One region of the Ideonella sp. sgz306126 genome, then DNA from elsewhere that is predicted to be linked to it. Evidence: predicted binding sites of a transcription regulator. Region 1 holds the regulator's gene; each other region holds the start of a gene.
The links. Region 1 encodes sigma-54, which starts transcription at its own class of promoters, with help from an activator protein. Its sites were predicted from a motif close to TGGCANGNAANCTGCTTT; they were not measured.
Positions count from the first base shown of each region.

Region 2: AC0N04_RS13495 (ammonium transporter) is a predicted target of sigma-54. The motif match lies at 5,808-5,825, and genes of this name have one in related genera.
Region 3: nifE (nitrogenase iron-molybdenum cofactor biosynthesis protein NifE) is a predicted target of sigma-54. The motif match lies at 3,292-3,309, and genes of this name have one in related genera.

Region 1 covers NZ_JBVYWP010000002.1:532,728-539,898, reverse strand. Annotated here, with positions in the region: gene argS (arginine--tRNA ligase) at 1-621, shown strand, start outside; gene AC0N04_RS06970 (SPOR domain-containing protein) at 618-1,325, shown strand; gene lptA (lipopolysaccharide transport periplasmic protein LptA) at 1,447-2,058, shown strand; gene lptB (LPS export ABC transporter ATP-binding protein) at 2,055-2,837, shown strand; gene AC0N04_RS06955 (RNA polymerase factor sigma-54) at 2,931-4,439, shown strand; gene AC0N04_RS06950 (THUMP domain-containing class I SAM-dependent RNA methyltransferase) at 4,436-5,740, shown strand; gene AC0N04_RS06945 (DsbA family oxidoreductase) at 5,753-6,400, opposite strand; gene AC0N04_RS06940 (thioredoxin family protein) at 6,526-6,930, shown strand; gene AC0N04_RS06935 (cytochrome c biogenesis CcdA family protein) at 6,956-7,171, shown strand, end outside.
Region 2 covers NZ_JBVYWP010000004.1:236,512-243,682, reverse strand. Annotated here, with positions in the region: gene AC0N04_RS13510 (sigma-54-dependent Fis family transcriptional regulator) at 1-1,739, shown strand, start outside; gene AC0N04_RS13505 (response regulator transcription factor) at 1,929-2,291, shown strand; gene AC0N04_RS13500 (CHASE domain-containing protein) at 2,329-4,533, shown strand; gene AC0N04_RS13495 (ammonium transporter) at 4,541-5,743, opposite strand; gene AC0N04_RS13490 (sterol desaturase family protein) at 5,982-6,872, opposite strand; gene AC0N04_RS13485 (LysR family transcriptional regulator) at 7,017-7,171, shown strand, end outside.
Region 3 covers NZ_JBVYWP010000001.1:839,512-846,682, reverse strand. Annotated here, with positions in the region: gene nifX (nitrogen fixation protein NifX) at 1-339, opposite strand, end outside; gene nifN (nitrogenase iron-molybdenum cofactor biosynthesis protein NifN) at 336-1,784, opposite strand; gene nifE (nitrogenase iron-molybdenum cofactor biosynthesis protein NifE) at 1,811-3,259, opposite strand; gene AC0N04_RS03940 (hypothetical protein) at 3,437-3,859, shown strand; gene AC0N04_RS03935 (hypothetical protein) at 3,775-4,260, opposite strand; gene AC0N04_RS03930 (hypothetical protein) at 4,268-4,585, opposite strand; gene AC0N04_RS03925 (2Fe-2S iron-sulfur cluster-binding protein) at 4,585-4,932, opposite strand; gene nifK (nitrogenase molybdenum-iron protein subunit beta) at 5,058-6,617, opposite strand; gene nifD (nitrogenase molybdenum-iron protein alpha chain) at 6,656-7,171, opposite strand, start outside.

The DNA of each region.
Region 1 (7,171 bases):
GGCATCCCGCAGGGCTTTCCCGACTACGTGCTCAACACCATGGTGCGGGTGCTGCGCGGCGGCGAAGAGGTGAAGATCAGCAAGCGCGCCGGCAGCTACGTCACGCTGCGCGACCTGATCGACTGGACCAGCCGCGACGCGGTGCGCTTCTTCCTGATCAGCCGCAAGGCCGACACCGAGTTCACCTTCGACATCGACCTGGCGCTCAAGCAGAACGACGAAAACCCGGTGTTCTACGTGCAATACGCGCATGCCCGGATCTGCTCGGTGCTGGCCCAGGGCGCGACCCAGGGGCTCACGCCCGAGGGCGCCGACCTGTCGCTGCTGACGGCGCCCACCGAACTCGCGCTGATGCTCAAGCTGGCCGACTACCCGGACATGCTCGCGGCCGCGGCGCGCGACCTGGCGCCGCACGACGTGGCCTTCTACCTGCGCGACCTGGCCGCCGCCTTCCACAGCTACTATGGCGCCGAGCGCTTCCTGGTCGACGACCGGGCGCTGGCTGCGGCGCGTCTGGCGCTGCTGGCCGCCACCCGCCAGGTGCTGCGCAGCGCGCTGGCGCTGCTGGGCGTCGGCGCCCCCGACCAGATGTCACGCGAACCCTTGCCGGAGACCCCATGACGCGTCACACCCTCACCCGCGCGGCACAGCGCGGCGGCACGCTGGTCGGCCTGATCGTCGGCCTGCTGCTGGGCCTGGGCATCGCCCTGGGCGTCGCGCTGTACATCGCCAAGGTACCGGTGCCTTTCATCGACAAGGTGCCGCACCGCACCGCCGAGCAGGACGCGGCCGAGATCGAGCGCAACAAGAACTGGGACCCGAACGCCCCGCTGGCCGGCAAGCCGGCGCCGATCCCGAACGCCGCGTCCGCCAGCACCGCGGCCAGTGCGGCCGCCGCGCCGGCGCCGGTGGCCACCGAGCCCGCCACGCCGGCGCGCCCCGAGGCAGCGGCGCCACCAGCGCCGGCGAAGCACGAGGCGCCGAAAGACACTCGGCCGGCAGCGCCCGCCACCGCCACGGCGCCGCAGTCCACCCGCGACGCGGCGGCGATCCTGGCCGGCCAGATGCCGCCGCCCCCCGATCCCTTCGTCTACTTCGTGCAGGCCGGCGCCTATTCGAACGCCGACGACGCCGAACAGCAGCGCGGCCGGCTCGCGATGCAGGGGCTGAGTGCCACGGTGTCCGAGCGCGAGCAGGGCGGCCACACCGTGCACCGGGTGCGCCTGGGGCCGTTCGCGAGCAAGGACGAGGCCCTGGCGCAGCAGGAGCGGCTCAAGGCCGACGGCGCCGACGCGGTGCTGGTGCGGGTCGAACGCACGCACTGAGCCCGCCATCGGCGCCTGCGGGGCGCCCGAAAGTCCCCCGGAGGCGGGAATTTTCAGGGTAGGCCCGAGCATTCGCGGCGCGGGTCGACGTAGAATGATATGCAAGTTTCATGCCGCAAATATGCAGATCACCGCTTCGCTCGCCACCGTGCTGGGTCTGACCTTGATCGCCGCCCCGGCGGCGCGGGCGGAGCGAGCCGATCGCAACCAGCCCATGGTGGTGGAAAGCGACGGCGGCAGCAAGGCGGCCACGGTCGACCTGACCCGGCGCATCACCACGCTGACGGGCCATGTGGTGATCAGCCAGGGCACGCTGCAGATCCGGGCCGAGAAAGTCGAGATCCACGAGGACAGCCCGGGCCGCTTCCAGGCCACCGCCCTCGGCAGCGCCGCGCAGCCGGCCACCTTCCACCAGAAGCGCGACCGGGTCGACGAAGTGATCGAAGCGCAGGCCTTGCGCGTCGACTACGACGGCACCAACGACCGGATCCGCTTCAGCGGCGACGCCAGGATGCAGGTCCTGCGCGCCGGGGTGGTGGCCGACGAGGCGCGTGCCGCCAGCATCGTCTACGACCAGCCCACCGACACCATCACCTTCGACGGCGGCGCGGCCGCCACGTCGGGCGCGGCCCCCGGCCGGGCTCGGCTGGTGTTCGTCCCGCGCGCGGCCGATGCGCCGGCCTCGGCGCCGCTGCCGCCCACGCCTGCGTCCAGCGCGGGAGCGGGGCGTTGAACCCCGCCGCCACCGCGCCGGTTTCGCCGCCCCGGCGCGAAAGCCGCCTGGAGGCCAGCGGCCTGCGCAAGACCTACGGTGCACGCACGGTCGTCAAGAACGTGCACCTGGCGGTCGGCGCCGGCGAGGTGGTCGGGCTGCTGGGCCCCAACGGGGCCGGCAAGACGACCACCTTCTACATGGTGGTGGGCCTGGTGCGCTGCGACGCCGGTGAGATCCACATCGATGGCGTGCCGGTGCACCGCATGCCGATCCACCAGCGCTCCCGCCTGGGCCTGTCGTACCTGCCGCAGGAAGCCTCGATCTTCCGCAAGCTGACGGTCGAGGAAAACATCCGCGCCGTGCTGGAACTGCGCTATGGACCCGACGGAAAGTCGCTGCCGGAGGCCGAGATCACGCGCCTGCTGGACGGCCTGCTGCACGACCTGAGCCTGACCGGCCTGCGCGACTCACCGGCGCCGGCGCTGTCGGGCGGCGAACGGCGCCGCGTCGAGATCGCCCGTGCGCTGGCCACCCAGCCTCGCTTCATCCTGCTCGACGAGCCCTTCGCCGGGGTCGATCCGATCGCCGTGATCGAGATCCAGCGCATCATCGGCTTCCTGAAGCAGCGCGGCATCGGCGTGCTGATCACCGACCACAACGTGCGCGAGACGCTGGGCATCTGCGACCGCGCCTACATCATCAGCGAGGGCGACGTGCTGGCCGAAGGCACGCCCGCGCACATCGTCGAGAACCCGGACGTGCGCCGGGTCTACCTCGGCGAACACTTCCGGATGTGACATGTCAGCCCCCCGGTCCATCCTCGATGTCTCCAGCCCGCGACGCGGCGGGCGCCTTGCCTGGGAGCGGCCCTGCGCCGTGGCGCCCGCGCGATGAAACCGACCCTCCAAGTCCGCCTCTCCCAGCATCTGGCGCTGACGCCGCAGCTGCAGCAATCGATCCGGCTGCTGCAGCTGTCGACGCTGGAGCTGCACCAGGAAGTCGAGCAGATGCTCGAACAAAACCCCTTCCTGGAACCCGAGGAGGACGCCACGCCCTTCGAGTTCGGCGCGCTCGACCGCAGCAGCGCCAGCACCCGCGAAGAGGCCGACGCCCCGGGCAGCGCGGTCGGCGAAGGCGGTGACGAGAGCACCGGCATGGACAGCGCGGAGTTCGGCACGACCGCCCGCGACGACTGGGAGAACGGCACCGAACGGGACGACTTCGACGGCATCCGCGAAACCCCCTCGGCCGGCGCAGGCAGCGGCGACGACGACTTCGAGCCCCAGGAGCGCGCCGGCAACGGGCCCAGCCTGCAGGACCACCTGCGCCAGCAGCTCTCGGGCATGCGCCTGTCGCCGCAGGACGCCGCGGCGGTGCACGTGCTGATCGAGTCGCTGAACGACGACGGCTACCTCGACGGCACGCTCGAAGACATCGTCGCGCGGGTGGCCGATGCGCTGGACCTCCACGGCGAAGAGGCCCGCGACGAGCTGTCCGACCAGCTGCGCTGCGGCCTGAAGTGGCTGCAAAGCCTGGAGCCCGCCGGCGTCGGGGCGCTGAACCTGGGCGACTGCCTGTGCCTGCAGCTGCGCCTGCGCCCGGCCGGCCCGGAGCGCGACTGCGCGATGGCGATCTGCCGCGGCCACCTGGATCTGCTGGCCCGGCGCGACCTGCGCAAGCTGGCCGCCGCCACCGCCAGCGACGAGGCCACCGTCAAGGCGGCGCAGGCGATGATCGTCGCCTGCGAGCCCAAGCCGGGGCGGCCGTTCGCCAAGGCCGAGAGCCTGATCGTCGTGCCCGACGTGATCGTCGTGAAATCGGGCCGCAACTGGAAGGTCACGCTGAACCCCGACGTGATGCCCAAGCTGCGCGTCTCCGACCTGTACGCGCAGGCGATCCGCGGCCAGCGCGGCGGCGGCAGCCTGTCGGCGCGGCTGCAGGAAGCGCGCTGGTTCATCCGCAACATCCAGCAGCGCTTCGAGACCATCCAGCGCGTCTCGCAGGCCATCGTCGAGCGGCAGAAGGCCTTCTTCAGCCACGGCGAGATCGCGATGAAGCCGCTGGTGCTGCGCGAGATCGCCGACGAACTCGGGCTGCACGAATCCACCATCTCGCGCGTGACCACCGCCAAGTACATGGCCACGCCCTACGGCACCTTCGAGCTGAAGTACTTCTTCGGCTCGTCGCTCAACACCGATGCCGGCGGCAATGCGTCGAGCACGGCGGTGCGCGCGCTGATCAAGCAGTTCGTCGCGGCCGAGAACATCGCCAAGCCGCTGTCCGACAGCCAGATCGCCGAGATGCTCGAAGAGCAGGGCATCCAGGTCGCGCGCCGCACGGTGGCCAAATACCGCGAGGCGCTCAAGATCGCGCCCGCCAACCTGCGCAAGGCCCTATGAATCCCGCTCCGCCCGGCGCCACGCCGCGCCGTGTCCAGCGCGAGCGCGCGGCGCGCTCGTCGGTCACCACCGGCACGCTGTTCCTGCCCTGCGCCGCCGGGGTCGAACCCTGGCTGCTGGAGGAATGCACCCGCCTGCTGCCCGCCGGCACGCCGATCGAGGCCGGCCGCGGCGGCGTCTACGTCAGCGGCAGCCTGGCCGACGCGATGCGGCTCAACCTCGGCAGCCGGCTGGCGCAGCGCGTGCTGTGGCAGGTCGTGGACGGTCCGTACCGCGACGAGCACGACCTCTACGACCTGGCGTGCCACGTGCGCTGGGACGACTGGATCACCCCGCGCCACACGCTGCGCGTCGACACCTCGGCCTGGCGCTGCCCGTTGCAAAGCCTGAACTTCGCCGCGCTGCGCATCAAGGACGCGGTCTGCGACGTGATGCGCGACGCCACCGGCGAGCGGCCCAGCGTCGACACCCGCTCCCCCGATCTGGCGCTGGCGCTGCACCTCGGTCCCGACCATGCGTCGCTCAGCATCGACTTGTCCGGCGAGGCCTTGTTCAAGCGCGGCTGGCGCGAGGTCAAGGGCGAGGCGCCGCTCAAGGAGACCCTGGCCGCGGCGATGCTGGCGGCCGCCGGCTGGCAGGGCCGCGAGCAGGACGGCGGTCTGCTCGACCCCTGCTGCGGCGCCGGCACGATCGCGATCGAGGCCGCGCAGATCGCCTGCGGCATCGCGCCCGGGCTGCAGCGCCGCTTCGCGTTCGAGCGCCTGCTGCCGTTCCGCGAGCACCAGGCAGCCTGGCGCGAGATGAAGCAACAGGCCGAGGCCGCCGTCCACGCGCCGGCGGTACCGATCTGGGCCGGCGACGTGAGCTTTCGCATGACCGACTTCGCCACCCGCAACGCCGAGCGCGCCGGGGTGCTCCAGGCCATCGAGTTCAAGACCGCCGACGCGCTGCAGCGCCCGGCGCCTGCGGCGCACGGCACGATCCTGATGAACCCGCCCTACGGCGAGCGCATCGCGCCCAAGGGGCAGGGCTCGAACCGCTTCGCCGAGCGCGACAGCACCGGCGAGAAATTCGAAGGCGCGGCCGACGCGGGCGAGTTCTACGCCCGCCTGGCCGCCCACTGGAAGAAGGGCTACGCCGGCTGGACAGCCTGGGTGCTGACGCCCGAGCCCAAGCTGCCGACGCTGATGCGGCTCAAGGAGAGCCGGCGCGTGCCGATGTGGAACGGCCCGATCGAGTGCCGGATGTTCCGCTTCGACCTGGTCAGCGGCTCGATGCGCAAGGACGCGACGCCGCCCTGAGCGGCGCGACGTTCAGGCCGCCTCGGCGGCGATCTGCCGCAGCGCCTGCTCGAACACCTCGGGCGGCTGGCCGCCCGAGATCAGGTGCCGGTCGTTGATGATGATGGACGGCACCGAGTGGATGCCTGCCTGCTGCCAGCGCGCCTCGTCGGCCCGCACCTCGGCGGCGTAGCGGCCGCCGTCCAGCACCTCGGCCGCCGCCGCGGCGTCCAGCCCGGCCGTGGCCACCGCGCGCAGCAGCACGTCGCGCGCGCTCACGTTGTCGCCGTCGGTGAAGTAGGCCCCCAGCAAGGCCTTCTTCAGCGCCCGCTGCGGCGCCGCGCCCAGCGTGCCGGCCCAGTGCAGCAGGCGGTGGGCATCGAAGGTGTTCCAGACCCGACGGCGGCGCTCGATGCGCATGTCGAAACCGACCGCGGCGGCGCGCTGGCTGATCTGGGCCTGGTTGGCGCGGACCTGGGCCTCGTCCACGCCGTACTTGCGCGTGATGTGCTCCAGCATGTCCTCGCCCTCGGGCGGCATCTGCGGGTTCAGCTCGAAGGGCTCGAACTGCAGCGTGACCGGCCCCAGCTCGCCGCCCAGGCGCTCCAGCGCCGTTTCCAGCGAGGCCAGTCCGATGGCGCACCAGGGGCACACCACATCCGAAACAAAGGAGATTTTCATGGCGCGATTCTGCGTCGGTTCGACAACAGGCGTGGCCTGTAAGGAAACCCCCTCGGCCGACGACCACTGCCCAGCAGTGCGACCATCCCGCCCTTCGCTCCCCCTTTCTTCCTCCGGAGACCGCCATGACCCTCGCCCCTGTCCGCCGCCGCAGCGTCCCGCTGCTGCTGGCCACCACCCTGATGCTGGCCTCGGGCTGGGCCCAGGCGCTGACGCTGGCGCCCTACAGCGCTGCCGCCTTCGCCAAGGCGCAGCAGGCCGGTGCCGCGGTCGCGCTGCACTTTCACGCCAGCTGGTGCCCGGTCTGCCGCGCCCAGGACAAGGTCTTCCAGGCGATGGCGGCCGACCCGAAGTCGCCCGCGGTCCAGGTGCTGGTGGTGGACTACGACACCGAACTCGCGCTGAAGAAGCAGATGAAGGTCCACCAGCAGTCGACCGTGATCGTCTTCAAGGGCACCCGGGAGACGGAGCGCATCGTCGGCGAGACCCAGCCCGAGGCGCTGACGATGGTGCTGCAGTCCGCCCTCTGAACCGCTTGCCGAAGAGTCCCTCGCGATGACCACGGTTCCCGAAGCCGGCCTGAGCCTGCTGGCCGGCGCGCTGACCACCCTCAGCCCCTGCGTCTTCCCGCTGCTGCCGCTGGTGCTGGGCAGCGCGCTGCAGCGCCACCGCGCCGCGCCGCTGGCGATGGGTGCCGGCATGGCCGCTGCGTTCGCGCTGCTGGGCCTGCTGGTGGGCGTGGCCGGCGATGCGATCGGCCTGGACCCGGCG
Region 2 (7,171 bases), on a different contig from region 1:
TGATGGAGTTTCTCTACGAGCAGACCCGCGACACCGACAGCATGGTGATCCTGGCTGATGCCCAGGGCATGCTGCTGCACGCCTTGGGCGACGCCGGCTTCGTGGGCCGCGCCGAGCGCGTCGCACTGCGCCCCGGAGCGACCTGGCATGAACGCTGGCGCGGCACCAACGCGATCGGCACCGTGCTGGCCGAAGGCCAGCCACTGGTGATCCATGCCGGCGAGCATTACCTGGAGCGCAACGCCTTCCTGACCTGTGCCGCCGCGCCGATCCACGATCCGTCGGGCCGCCTGCTCGGCGCGCTCGACCTGTCGGGCGACCACCGCGGCTTCCACCGCCACACGCTGGGGCTGGTGCGATCGGCGGTGCGCATGATCGAGCACCGGTTGTTCGAGACCCGCCATGCCGCCGGCTTCCGGCTGCGCCTGCACGCCCAGCCGGAAGGCGTGTCCACGCTCACCGAGAGCCTGCTGGCCTTGTCCGAGGACGGCTGGATCGTCGGCGCCAACCACGCCGCGCTGAGCTCGCTGGGCATCGGCTGGTCGGACATCGGTGCGCGCCAGGTCGACGAGCTGCTGGACCTGCGCGTCGACACCTTGTCCGAGCTGTGGTGCCGCCCCGGCCACCCGCCGGTGGCCGTCCAGACCCGCGATGGCCGGGCGCTGTGGCTGCGCGCCGAGCCCGGGCGCCAGAGCATCACGATGGCCGCCGCGCCGGCACCGCGCGGCGACGCACCGCCGCCCGCGCTGGCCGCCGCGCGGCCGGGCGCCGGCGCCCCAGCGCAGGATGCACTGGCGGCCCTGGACACGGGCGATGCCGCGCTGCGCAGCGCGCTGGAGCGGGCGCGCCGGGTGCTGGACAAGCCGATCGCGCTGCTGCTGCAGGGCGAGTCCGGCGTCGGCAAGGAGGTGTTTGCGCGCGCCGTGCATGCCAGCGGGCCGCGGCGCCGACAGCCGCTGGTGGCGGTGAACTGCGCCGCGCTGCCCGAATCGCTGATCGAGGCCGAGCTGTTCGGCTACCGGCCGGGGGCATTCACCGGCGCGAGCCGCGACGGCGCGCCGGGCCGCATCCGCGAGGCCGATGGCGGCACGCTGTTCCTGGACGAGATCGGCGACATGCCGCTGGCGATGCAGGGCCGCCTGCTGCGCGTGCTGCAGGAACGCCAGGTGCTGCCGCTGGGCGGCGGCAAGCCGGTGGCGGTGGACATCCAGCTGGTCTGCGCCACCCACCGGCCCTTGCGCGAGGAAATGAAGGCCGGCCGCTTCCGCGAAGACCTGTACTACCGCATCAACGGCCTGACCCTGCAACTGCCGCCGCTGCGCGAGCGCCAGGATCTGCCGGCGCTGATCGAGCGGCTGCTGGCCGAGCTGAACCCGCAGCGGCGCGTCGCGCTGACGCCGGAGCTGGCCTTGCGCATGGCCGGCTACGCCTGGCCCGGCAACCTGCGCCAGCTGGCCAACGCGCTGCGCACCGCCTGCGCGCTGATGGACCCGGGCGACGACGCGATCGACTGGCAGCACCTGCCCGACGACCTGGCCGAAGACCTGCGCGGCGCGCTGGCGGCCCAGCCGGCGGCGGCCGAGGCCGAGCCCGGCAGCCTGCGGGCGGTCGAGCAGCGCAGCGTCGAACGCGCGGTGGCCGAGGCGCAGGGCAATCTGTCGGAAGCGGCGCGGCGCCTGGGCATCAGCCGCAACACGCTCTACCGCCGCATGCGCGCGCAGCCCAGGGCGGGCGGCTGACGGCCGCGGCGCGCTGCCGCCCACGCGCCGGCCATCGCCGGAGATGGCCCGGTGCGACCCCTCAGTTGCGCGCCTCGGATCCGGCGACGCTCGCTACAGTCGGTACAGGTGCAGGCCCTCGGCCTCGCGCATGATTCACCGCCGCCCCGGATCGGCAGCCCCCCGGCAAGGCCCTGCCGTCGACCCTTCATGAAGCGCATCCTGATCGTCGAAGACCAGCCCGACCTCCGCGAGCTCATCCGCATGAGCCTGGAACTGGGCGACTATGAGATCCACGAGGCCGAGGACGGCGATTCGGCGCTGGCGATGGCCGCGCAGGTGTCGCCCGACCTGATGCTGCTGGACGTGATGATGCCCGGCTCGGTCGACGGGCTGGGCGTCTGTCGGCGCATCAAGGCCGACCCGGCACGCCGGAACACCAGGATCATCATGTTGTCTGCGCGGAGCCAGGCGGCGGACCGCATGGCCGGCCTGAACGCCGGCGCCGACGACTATCTGGTCAAGCCCTTCAGCCCGCGCCAGCTGCTGCAGGTCGTGCGGCGCACGATCTGAGGTCTGGGCCGCGCGCTCCCCAGCCGAGCCCCACCGCATGGACGCCACCCCACCGCGCGACCTCGCTCGGGCTGACCACCGGCCCGCGCGCGACGGCAGCCTGGCGCAGTGGCTGGCCCAGCCGGCCCTGCTCTGGGTGGCGCTGGCTGCGGCCTTCGCGCTGACGCTGGTGGCCTGGCGCGTGTCGCTGCGGCAGGCACGCCACGAGGCCCGTGCCCGCTTCGAGCAGCGCGCCGACCAACTGCATGCCCGGTTGATGCGCCGCGTCGCGGGCTGCGAGGCGATGCTGCGCGGCGGCGCCGCGCTGTTCGATGCCGACCAGGGCCAGGTGTCGCGCGCCGCCTGGCACCGCTTCGTCGATTCGCTGGACATGCCCACGCACTTTCCCGGTGTCCAAGGGCTGGGGCTGAGCGAGCTGATCGCGCCGGAGCAACTGGCGGCCCACCAGCAGGCCGTCCGTGCCGACGGCTTCGCCGACTACCGCGTCTGGCCGCCCGGCTGGCGCGACACCTACAGCAGCGTCGTCTATCTGGAACCGTTCGACGCGCGCAACCGCCGCGCCTTCGGCTTCGACATGCTGTCGGAGTCGACCCGGCGCGCCGCGATGTCACGCGCGCGCGACAGCGGGCAGATGGCCACCACCGGCATCCTGCGGCTGGTGCAGGACGCCGGCCAGCGGGACCAGAACGGCTTCCTGGTCTTTCTGCCGGTCTACCGCGGCGGCGCGCGGCCGGATTCGGACGCCGCACGCCGCGCGGCGCTGTGGGGCTGGGTCTACGCGCCGGTGCGGGTCGGCGACCTGATGGCGGTGCTGGAGCCCGCCGATCGCCGGGACATCGCGTTCCAGCTTCACGACGGCGTCCAGGCCGCGCCCGGCAATCTGTTCTACGACAGCGAGGCCGCCGGTGCCGAGGCCGCCCGGCCCGACGCCCTGCAGCGGCAGCGCTCGCTGAGCTTCGGCGGCCGCGAATGGACCGTGGTCTATCGCAGCTTGGGCGCCAGCGCCGCGCCCGACATGCTGCAGCCAACGCTGGTGGCCGGTGCGGGCGTGACGATCAACCTGCTGCTGGTCGGCATGGTGGGCCTGCTGATCCGCCGCCGGCGCCAAGCCGAGGGCGAGGTGCTGCAGCGATCGGACGAGGTGCGCTCGCGCACGCTGTGGCTGGACGCGGTCAGCAGCCTGTCGCCCGATGGCGTGCTGGTGTTCGAGCGCGACGCCGCGGGGGTCGCCCGGCTGGTCTTCACCAACCCGGCGTTCAGCCGCCTGTTCGGCCTGCAGCCGCTGGAATTGCTGGGCCTGAGCGAAGCCGCGGTGGACGCCTGGCTCGCCGGCCTCGCCACCGACGGCGCCGCGATGCCGCCGCTGGCGCCGGGCGACGTCACGCTGCGTCTGGCCGGGCCGCCGCGGCGGGTGCTGCAGCGCAGCCAGCGCGAGGACGCGCGTCAGCGGGTTTACTACTTCAGCGACGTGACGCGGGAATCCGAGGTGGATCGGCTCAAAGGCGAGTTCCTGACCACGGCCGCCCACGAGTTGCGCACGCCGCTGGCGAGCGTCTACGGCTTCTCCGAATTGCTGCTCGAACCGGACCTGCCCGAGGCGCGCCGCATCAAGGTCAGCCAGATCGTGCACCGCCAGGCCGGCGTGCTCAAGCACCTGGTCGACGAACTGCTGGACCTGGCGCGCATCGACGCCCGCGGCGACCATGACTTCGTGCGCGAACGCTGCGACCTGCGCGAAGTGGCCGAAACCGCCGCCGAGTCGATGCTGCAGCCCGACCAGCCGTCGCGCATCACGCTGGCGCTCGGCCCGGCCGCGCTGTGGGCCCTGGCCGACGCCGCCAAGCTGCGGCAGGCGCTGGTCAACGCGTTGTCGAACGCCGTCAAGTACTCGCCCGACGGCAGCCCGATCACGCTGGACACCCTTCGTGAACTGCGCGACCAGGTGCCCTGGGTGGGCCTGCGGGTCACCGACCACGGCATCGGCATGGACGCCGAGCAATGCGCCCGGGCATTCGAACGCTTTTACCGCGCCGACCCGTCGGGCCACATCCTGGGCGCCGGACTGGGCCTGGCCATCACGCGCGAGGTGATGGCCTTGCACGGGGGCGAGGTCAGCCTGCACAGCCAGCCGGACATCGGCACCACGCTGACGCTGTGGCTGCCGCTGTTGCCGGCGCTGGACGAGGCCGACCTGCGCGCCGCCGCGCCGCCACCGGACGTGGCGCCCGCCGGCGCCACCTGAGGCCGGCTTACCAGCTCACGTCCCGATCGGGCGTCGCGCCGATGCGGTGGATGGACAGGTCCGCCCCTTCGTATTCCTCCTCGGGCGACAGGCGCAGGCCGAGCAGGGCCTTGATCGTGCCGTAGACCACCAGCCCGCCGAACAGCGCCCAAGCCACCCCGGCGGCGGTGCCGATCAGCTGCGCCGCCAGCGTGACGCCGCCGCGACCGCCCAGCGCCGTCTGCCCGAAGATGCCGCAGGCCACGCCGCCCCAGGCGCCGCACAGGCCGTGCAGCGGCCAGACTCCCAGCACGTCGTCGATCTTCCACTTGTTCTGGGTCAGCGTGAACAGGCTGACGAAGATCGCCCCGGCCACGCCGCCCACCACCAGCGCGCCCACCGGGTGCATCAGGTCGGAACCGGCGCACACGGCCACCAGCCCGGCGAGCGGACCGTTGTAGGCGAAGCCGGGGTCGTTCTTGCCCAGCACGACCGCCACCAGCGTGCCGCCGACCATGGCCATCAGCGAGTTCACCGCCACCAGGCCGGAGATCTTGTCGATGGTCTGCGCACTCATCACGTTGAAGCCGAACCAGCCCACGGTCAGGATCCACGCGCCCAGTGCCAGAAACGGGATGCTCGACGGCGGATGCGCGCTGATCGCCCCGTCCTTGCGGTAGCGGTTGGCGCGCGCCCCCAGCAACAGCACCGCCGCCAGGCCGATCCAGCCGCCCACGGCATGCACCACCACGCTGCCGGCGAAGTCGTGGAACTCGGCACCGGCCGCGGCCTGGAGCCAGGCCTGGAAGCCGAATCGCCCCCCCCATGCCGCGCCCTCGAACAACGGGTAGATCAGACCGACGATCACCGCCGTGGCCATCAGCTGCGGCATGAAGCGTGCGCGCTCGGCGATGCCGCCCGAGACGATCGCCGGGATCGCGGCGGCGAAGGTCAGCAGGAAGAAGAAGCGCACCAGCTCGAAGCCGTTCTTCGCCGCCAGCACCTCGGCGCCGCTGAAGAAGCTGACGCCATAGGCCACGGTGTAGCCGACGAAGAAATAGGCGATCGTCGAGATCGAGAAATCGACCAGGATCTTGACCAGGGCATTGACCTGGTTCTTCTTGCGCACCGTGCCCAATTCCAGAAAGGCGAAGCCCGCGTGCATCGCCAGCACCATGATGGCGCCCAACAAAATGAACAAGGCATCACTGCCTTGCTTGACCTGATCCATGCATCGTCTCCTGTGAGCTGCGCGTCACGGTGCCACGCACCAAGCCGCGCCAAAGCGCACCACGAAAGCAAGTGACATGCCGTCTTCGGTGCGCTCAAAGCTCAGGATGCCGGCCGTGATGCACCGGACATCATCGTCAATGCACCACTTTGATCATTTGATGCAATCTATTGGTGCATTCAGCGCGGCGAGGATCGGTCGGTCCGGCGGCGAACGGTGGCGCCCGACCTCGTTGGGGTCATGCCTCGACCGCAGCCGGGTCACGCGCGGGGTCGACCTCGTTTTCGGCGAACGCCCGCCCGCCCGCCGCCAGCGCGGAATGGGGGCGGCGGGACTGGAGCAGCGGGTAGAACATCTCGACGAACCAGCGTTCCTTGCCGAACAGCAGGTCGTCCTGCAAACCCACCTGGGCCGGATAGCGGCGCGTGATCTTCGCGGTGCCGAAGATCAGGTCCCAGACGAACAGCAGGTTGCCGAAATTGCCCTTGTAGTGACCGATGCCGTCACCGTTGGTCAGCGCGTGGTGCGCCCAGTGCGTGGCGGGCGTGGACACCGTGCGCTCCACGATCCAGGCCAGTGGGTGCAATGCCCGGTGGCGGTACAGCGCCCGGTCCCACGGAACGGCGGCATGCGCCCCCAGGATCACCGTCAGCTTGACCACGATGTAGACGAGGTAGACGCCGCCCAGGCCGAGGTAGATCAGCACGCCGGAGATCCACAGGCCCGGCATCATCAGGTAGTAGAAGAAATTGTTGCGGTAGGTGACGCGCACGCTCATGTAGTGCGCCGTGTGGTGGGCACGGTGCAGTGGCCACAGCAACGGCGTGTGCGATGCACGGTGCCATGCGTACTGGGTCAAGTCGTCGCCCACCAGGAAGACGCCCGCCATCGCCCACCAGGGCCACTGTGCCCAGGCGCCATGCGCTTCGGGCATCGCCCAGGCGCACAGCCTGCCGACCAACCCGAACACCAGCGGTTGCACCACGGCCAGCAAGGCCAGCAGCATCGCGGCGTCGAGCTTGTTGTCGTCCGGCGTGGCTCGAAAAGTCCGGTAGCGGCCCGAGAAGAATTCGACCGCCGCGAAGCCGAGGAAGATGGCGCTCAGCAGCAGGTTCTGGGTCAGGTTCATCGCGATGTCTCCAGTCGTTTGACCTTTGAGGCCTGAATGCCTTCGGTCTCGGTTCTTGTGCCGAGCGAATGGTGGGTGAAGACCCCGATCACGTCCAATGCATAGTCGGCTAAAAATCAATGCACTGCATGCATTGATCGGCCCATGAACCTTCGACGCCTCACCCACCTCGTGGCCCTGGCCGACAAGCGCAACTTCGCCCGTGCCGCCGAACACCTGCATCTGAGCCAGCCGGCGCTGAGCCGCAGCATCCAGGCGGCCGAGGCCGAGTTCGGCCTGCGCCTGTTCGACCGCGGCAC
Region 3 (7,171 bases), on a different contig from region 1:
GGGTGGGGGCGTGCCCTTGAGCACGTCCTGCAGCTTGTCGAGGATGTCGAGGATGGCCTCGGGTTGCGGCACCTTGATCGGGTGGATCTTCTGGGCCACCACGCGCGCCGCGCCGCTGCCCCCGATGGCCGCCACGTAGAGGATGGCGCAGTCCTTGATGGCGTCGAGCTTGGGTGCGAGCTTGTCTTCGTTGCCGTCCTCGGCCAGGTCTTCACCGAACTGGAAGGTCTCGACGTAGCTGCTGCCGGTGGGCGTCACGTCGTAGATGGCCAGGTGCTTGGCCCAGCCGAAGTGCGCGTCCACGCGCTGCCTGTCCTGGGTGGCGAATGCGATCTTCATGAGGAAGCTCCTTGCAATGATGTTTCCCGGGGCCGTGTCCGCCGGATGTCGGTGCCGACATGCGCCACGCCGGGCAGCGCGTCGGCGGCGCGGCCTTGCGCGGCCGCCAGCGACAGCGCCGGCAGCGGCCAGTCGCCGGGGTGGTGGTGCTGGATTCGATCCATGAACACGTTGCCCACCTCGTAGACGAAATTGCGGGTGCCGCGGTAGCCCACCATGCAGCGATGCGCGTTGCCGATGCGGTCGAAGGTGGGGATTCCCAGGCGGAACAGCGGCGTGCCCAGGCGCTCGGCCGCCATGCGGCCATGCGAGTGGGTCATCAGCAGGTCACAGTCGGCCGCCTTGGCCGCCATCTCGAAATCTTCCAGATCGCCGATCACCACCTCGTTGCTGGGCATGCGTGCCAGCAGCGGGCTGGGCGTGGTGGTGATGCACACAGCCAGCTCGGACCCCATCTCGGCCAGGAAGCTGCCCGCGGCAAACAGCAGGTCCGGTTCTGCAGCAAGCGCCACGCGCTGATTGCCGAAGTGGAAGTGCCCGTCCAGCATCGCATCCACCAGTTGGCTGCGCTGGCGGCGCCATCGGGCCGGCACCGGCCGGCCCGAAAATTCGGCCAGCTTCTGGACAAATGCGTCGGTAGCCGTCAACCCGGTCAACCGGTCGAACAGCGTGTAAGGCACACCGCAGCGCTCTTGCAGGGTGGCGGCGGCCGCGCGCATCTGCTCGCCGATGGCCAGGCAGTGCTGGGCGCCGCCCAGCGCCTTCAGGTCGGCCAGCGGCGTGCCGCCCAGCGTGGTTCCCAGCCAGTCGTCGGGGATGTGGCCGTCGAGCGAGCCCGAGACATCGGGCGCGATGAGGGGCACGAGGCCGAAGGATTCGATGATCTCGCGTAGCTCTTCCAGGTCACCCGGCGTGAGGTGTGCCCCCGGCAGCACGGCCACGCGTCCGGGCACCTTGCCTTGACCCGGCTCGGGCAAGGCCGTCATCAGCGCGTTCACCGCCGCCGCCCAGCCGTCCTGGAAGGCGCCCACGTAATCGGGGGTGGAGACGTAGACCAGCGCCGTGTCGTCCAGCTCGGGGTGCTTCTTGCGGATCAGTGCCAGGTAGCCCTCGACGTCGTCGCCCTTGGTCTCGGTGAGGCCGGTGGAGCAGATGGCGATGAGCGCGGGCTTGGCGCGCTGTCGGATGTTGAGGATGGCCTTCTCAAGGTTGTCGTAGCCGCCGAGGATGGTGGTCACCTCGTTCATCGCCGTGGTCTGCAGCGGGATCGCTTCCTTGAAGTGCCGCACCAGCAGCACCAGACCAAAAGAGGTGCAGCCCTGAGAACCATGCATCACCGGCATGCAGCTTTGCAGGCCCATGAAGGCATAGGCCGCACCCAGCGGTGAGCTCATCTTCAGCGGGTTCACCGCGCAGGCTTTCTTGCTTTCGCTGACGTGGGCCATGGTGGGTTCCTTGCTGGTCAGCGTGCTCAGGCGGCGGTCTCGGCCGCCAACTGCTCGGAGCTCTGCTCGCGCAGCAGCGAGTCGCCGGCTTCCCAGGGCGCCGGCGTGCGCACCTCGGCCCACATCGGGTTGAACAGCGCCTTGTCGATCTCGGCCACCAGGGTGAGCATGCCCTCATAGCCGGCGAAGGCGTGGTGGCGTTCCTGGTTGATGTCCATCCAGGGCATGCGGGCCTTGAGCGCCACGAACTGGCTGCGTCCGCCGCTGAGCATGATGTCGGCCTTGGCCCCGCGCAGCATCGCGTACATCTGGCGCGGGGTCATGTCGTCGATCATGTGCGCGTCGGCGTCCTCGCCCATGATTTCCTTGATCTTGTCCTTGTCTTCCGGGGTGCTCTTCTTTACCGAAGTGCCCACCACTTCCAGGCCGGCCTCCTGCAATGCCGCCACCACGCTCCAGCTCTTGACGCCCCCGGTGATCAGCAGCACCTTCTTGCCGGCCAGACGCGGCTTGTAGGCGCGGATGCGTTCCCAGGCGCGGGCTTCTTCCACCGCGATCAGCGCCTCGGTGCGGTCCTTCAACTCGGCATCCGCGCCGCGCTCCACCAGCAGCCGCGCGATCTCGCGCAGCGTGGTGCTCATGTCGGCGATGCCGTAGAAGGAGCCTTCGAAGTACGGGATGCCCCAGCGCTGCTGCATCTTGGTGGCGATGTTGATCATCGACTTGGAGCAGACCATCATGTTGGCCTTGGCGCGGTGGCTTTGCGCCACCTCGTGGTAGCGGCCGTCGCCCGAGATGCAGCTGAGGATGCGCACGCCCAGCGCGTCGAGCAGCGGCTTGATCTGCCAGAGCTCGCCGCTGAGGTTGTACTCGCCGATGATGTTGATGTCGTAGGGCGTGGTGTGCTCGGGCTCGACCGTGCCGATCACGTGGTCCAGCAGCGCCTCGGCACCCAGCTTGTTGCCCAGGTTCTTGGGCCCGGCGAAGCCCGGTGCGTTCACGGGAATGACGGGCTTGCCGAACTTCTCGGCCGCCCGCTTGCACACCGCCTCGATGTCGTCGCCGATCAGCGCGGTGACGCAGGTCTGGTAGACGAACACCGCGGGCGGGTCGTATTTCTCGATGATCTCGCGCACGCTCTTGAACAAGCGCTTCTCGCCGCCGTAGATCACGTCCAGCTCGTTGATGTCGGTGGTGAAGCCGCTGCGGTAGAGCTGCGGGCCGCTGGAGGCGCTGTGGCGGTTGTCCCAGCCATTGCCCTCGCAGGCGATGGGGCCGTGCACCAGGTGGGCCACGTCGACGATGGGCTGCAGCGCGATCTTGGCGCCGTCGAAGGCGCAGCCCCCGGCGGCAGCGCCGGGGGTGAGCTGCTTGGTGCAGCCCTTCTTGCGTTCCTTCTCGCTCTTGGCCTGGTTCTTGTCGCACCCCGGCTCGTCGAAGACTTCGGCGATCTTGGCATTGAGCGATGCAGACATGAACAGACTCCCGGCGGGTGTGTGCAGCCTGCTTTGCACATTCGGTGCCAGCCGCTGCGGGACGCCGCAGCCCTTGCAAATCAAGCACTTGCGCTTGCGGCGGCGGCGCCGTCGATTGGCGGGTTTGCGACATTTGCTGCACCGCGGTCCCCGGCGCAGAACTTGCGGCGTGGGTTCATGACCGACCCTGCCGGCGCGCCTGCGCCCGATCCGCTGATGCGGCATTACGCCCGCAGTCGCGCCTGGTGCGACTGGGAGGGGTTCGACGGCTGGCGCGGTCGCGTGCTGAAAGCCGTGGGCGACCCCGACGGGCCGGCCGTTTCGCCGTTCCAGCTGCTGTCGCTGCCCGGCATCGACGCCGCCCAGCAGCAGAGCTGCGCAGGCCAGTGGATGCGGGGCCGCCTGATCCGCAGCGCCGAAGAGCGCGCCGAGCTGGCTCGGGACTTTGCCCGGCAGGCCCTGGCCCGGCCGCCCCGTGCGGCCGGGTGGCCGCTGCGGTGGCCCGGCGGGCCGGCTCAGAGGTCGTCGGCCAGGGCCTCGACGGCGATGAGCTGCTCGCGCAGGGCCCAGCGGGCGCGCCAGCCGGTGGGCGCGTCGTAGAGTGCGTCGGGCTGGTCCACGGCGGCCATGGCCACGGCCTCGCTGCCATACACGCGCCACTGGCCGCCACGCCGGGTGAGCGCTGCCAGACCCGCGTCGAGCGCGCGCACGGGCTCGGGCCGGAACTGGCCGCCCCCCAGCAGGTGGTCGGCACGGTAGAGCGGCGTGTCCCAGCCGTGGGCTTCGGCCAGTGCGCAGATCGCCGGGCAGGCGCTGCGGGCGTCGGCGCTGGCGGGCGTGCGCCCGGTCATCTCCAGCAGCTCGCGCGGCGTGGCCACATCGAACACCTGCCACTCGGGCAGCGGGTCTTGCGCGCAGACCTTGCGCAGGAAATCGTCGTCGTCGTAGGCGAACCAGGCGCGCGCGGGACCTTGGTCGGGTTGCTCGACGACGAAGATCATGCCGGCCTCACTCCACGCCTTCGGCGCAGGCCTTTTGCCACATGGCCTTGCGCAGGCGATCGGCCACGGCCGCGGCCGATCCGTCGAAACGGTCGTGGTAGCGACGCAGCGCCGCCTGCGCCACCGAGGCCTCGTGCATGGTCATGGGCAGGCGTCCGGCCATGTGGGTGGCTTTGGGCACCGCGTTCAAGATGGCCTGGCGATTGGGATGTTCGTCCAGCACCACCAGCGCGTCGGTCTCGGGTTGGCCGGCCAGGCAGACCCAGCCGTCGATCACCTCGACCAGGCGGCCGTCCTGCGTGGTCTTGACGTAGACGGCGTCCATCAGAAGCTCACCAGAATGTCTTCGTTGCGCACGATGAACTGGCAGGCCAGGCGCCACGGTGGCGGCATGTCCTTGGTCTCGGCGTCGTCGATCTGCTGCTGCGTGATCTTGCCGGCGAAGCGCAGCACGGTCTTCTCCTTCTCGGTCAAGGCCACGCCATAGGGTGTCTTGGCCGACAGCACGCTCACCTGCAACTGGCAGGAACCGCACTCGCCGTTCTCGCACTCGAAGTCGAGCGGGATGTTGTGGGCTTTGGCCACCGACAACAAGGTCTTGGTGTCACCTGCGACGGCGTACACCGTCAGGTCCTTCTTCATGCGCGGTGAACTGAAGGTCACGTTGGCCATGATGATTCTTTCTTTAGGGGTACGGAACAAACCCTGCGGCCACCGCGGAACCGGCTTTGCCGGGCCGCTGGTGGCACCCCCCCTTTGAGGGGGAGCGCCGCGAGGCGCTCCGGGGGGTGTGAAAGTCAACGAATGATGTCGTAGGAGTAGTCCGTTTTCCCCGGGACGATGGTGTTGGCGTCCAGGGTCTCGAAGAACTCGTCCAGGAACATCACCAGCTGGCGCAGCGCGCCTTCGTAGCCCCAGGTGGGGAAGCGGTGGTAGTGGTGGCGGTCGAAGATCGGGAACACCAGGCGCACCAGCGGTGTTCCGGTGTCGCGCTCCAGGTACTTGCCGTAGGTGTTGCCGATCAGGAAGTCCACCGGCTCCACGTTCAGCAGGCTGCGCATGTGCCACAGGTCGCGCTTGGCGTAGGCCTTGCAGCCCTTGCCGAAGGGCGAGGCGTCCAGCAGCTTCTGCACCTTCTCGGCCCAGGATTCGGTGCCGTTGGTGCTCAGCACGTGGGCCGGCTCGGCGCCCAGTTCGAGCAGGAACTCGGTCAGGCCCAGCAGTTGGTCGGGGTCGCCGTACAGCGCGTAGCGCTTGCCGTGCAGGTGGGCCTGGCTGTCGGCCATGGCGTCCACCAGGCGGCCGCGTTCCTTGATCAGTTGGGCGGGCACCGGCTTGCCTGTCAGGTCGGCCAAGGCCTGGATGAAGCGGTCGGTGCCGGCCACGCCGGTGGGGCAGTTCAGCACCACCACCTGCTGGCCCTTTTCCTTCAGGTACTTGACGGTCTTCTCGGCGCAGTATTCCTGGAACACGATGGTGGCCTTGGCATTGAGCGCGCGCTCCACGATGGCCTTGGTGGTGCCCCCTTCGTACATGCGGAACTCGCCGTCGGTGGGGGTGTCCCACACTTCGGAGGGGTCGCACAGCACGTTCACGTCGGCGCCGAACAGGCCGAAGATGCGCTTGACCTCGCGCATGTTTCCGACCACGAAGCCGTCGAAGCCGCCGATGAAGTTGATGCTCTCATCGGGCACGCGTTCCAGCTTGGCCACCGTGCCGGCCTTGCCGTCCCAGAAGTGCTGCAGCACGCCCAGCAGCGCGTTGTCGTAGCCGGTGATGTGGCTGCCCACGAACGCCGGGGTATGGGCGAACGGCACGTCGAACTCGGCCGGAATGCTGCCCTTCTCCTTGCTGGTCTTGATGAAGGCGTTCAGGTCATCGCCGATCACCTCGGCCATGCAGGTGGTGCTGACCGCGATCATCTCGGGCTTGTACAGGTTGTAGGTGTTGGCCAGGCCGTCCACCATGTTGTTCAAGCCGCCGAACACGGCCGCGTCTTCCGTCATCGACGAGCTGACGCAGCTGGTCGGCTCCTTGAAATGGCGGCTGAAGTGCGAGCGGTAGTAGGCCACACAGCCCTGGCTGCCATGCACGAACGACAGCGTCTTGGCGAAGCCGTTGGCCACGAAGACGGCGCCCAGCGGCTGGCAGGCCTTGGCCGGGTTCACCACCAGCGAGTCCCGGGCAAAGTTCTTGTCGAGGTACTCGCGGCTCTTGGTCCAGTCGCGGATCTCCTGCACCTTGGTGTCGGCGTGGTTGTATTCGAACTGTTCCTTCTTGTCGGCGAACAGCTTCTGGTATTCCGGCTCGCGGAACAGCATCTCGTGGTCGATGACCTTGTCTGCGTTTTGGGGCATGGTGGTTCTCCAGGCGTGGCAGGTTGCGGTGCAGCCGCTTAGGCGGCGTTCTTGAACGGGCTTTTCGCCAGGCCCCAGATCGGGCTGGAGATGGCCATGTCCATGTCGCGGGCGAAGATCGCGAAACCGTCGTAGCCGTGGTACGGGCCCGAGTAGTCCCAGCTGTGCATCTGGCGGAAGGGCACGCCCATCTTCTGGAACACGTACTTCTCCTTGATGCCCGAGCCGACCAGGTCCGGCTGCACCTTCTCGACGAACTTCTCGAACTCGTAGCCGGTCACGTCGTCGTAGATCAGCGTGCCGTCCTTGATGTAGTGCGTGGTGCGCTGGTAGTCGTCGTTGTGGCCGAACTCGTAGCCGGTGCCGACCACCTTCATGCCCAGATCCTCGTAAGCGCCGATGACGTGGCGCGGCCGCAGGCCGCCAACGAACAGCATCACGGTCTTGCCTTCCAGGCGCGGCTTGTACTTGTCGATCACCGCCTGCATCAGCGGCTTGTACTTGTCGATCACCGATTCGGCCTTGGCCTTGATGGTGTCGTCGAAATGGGCAGC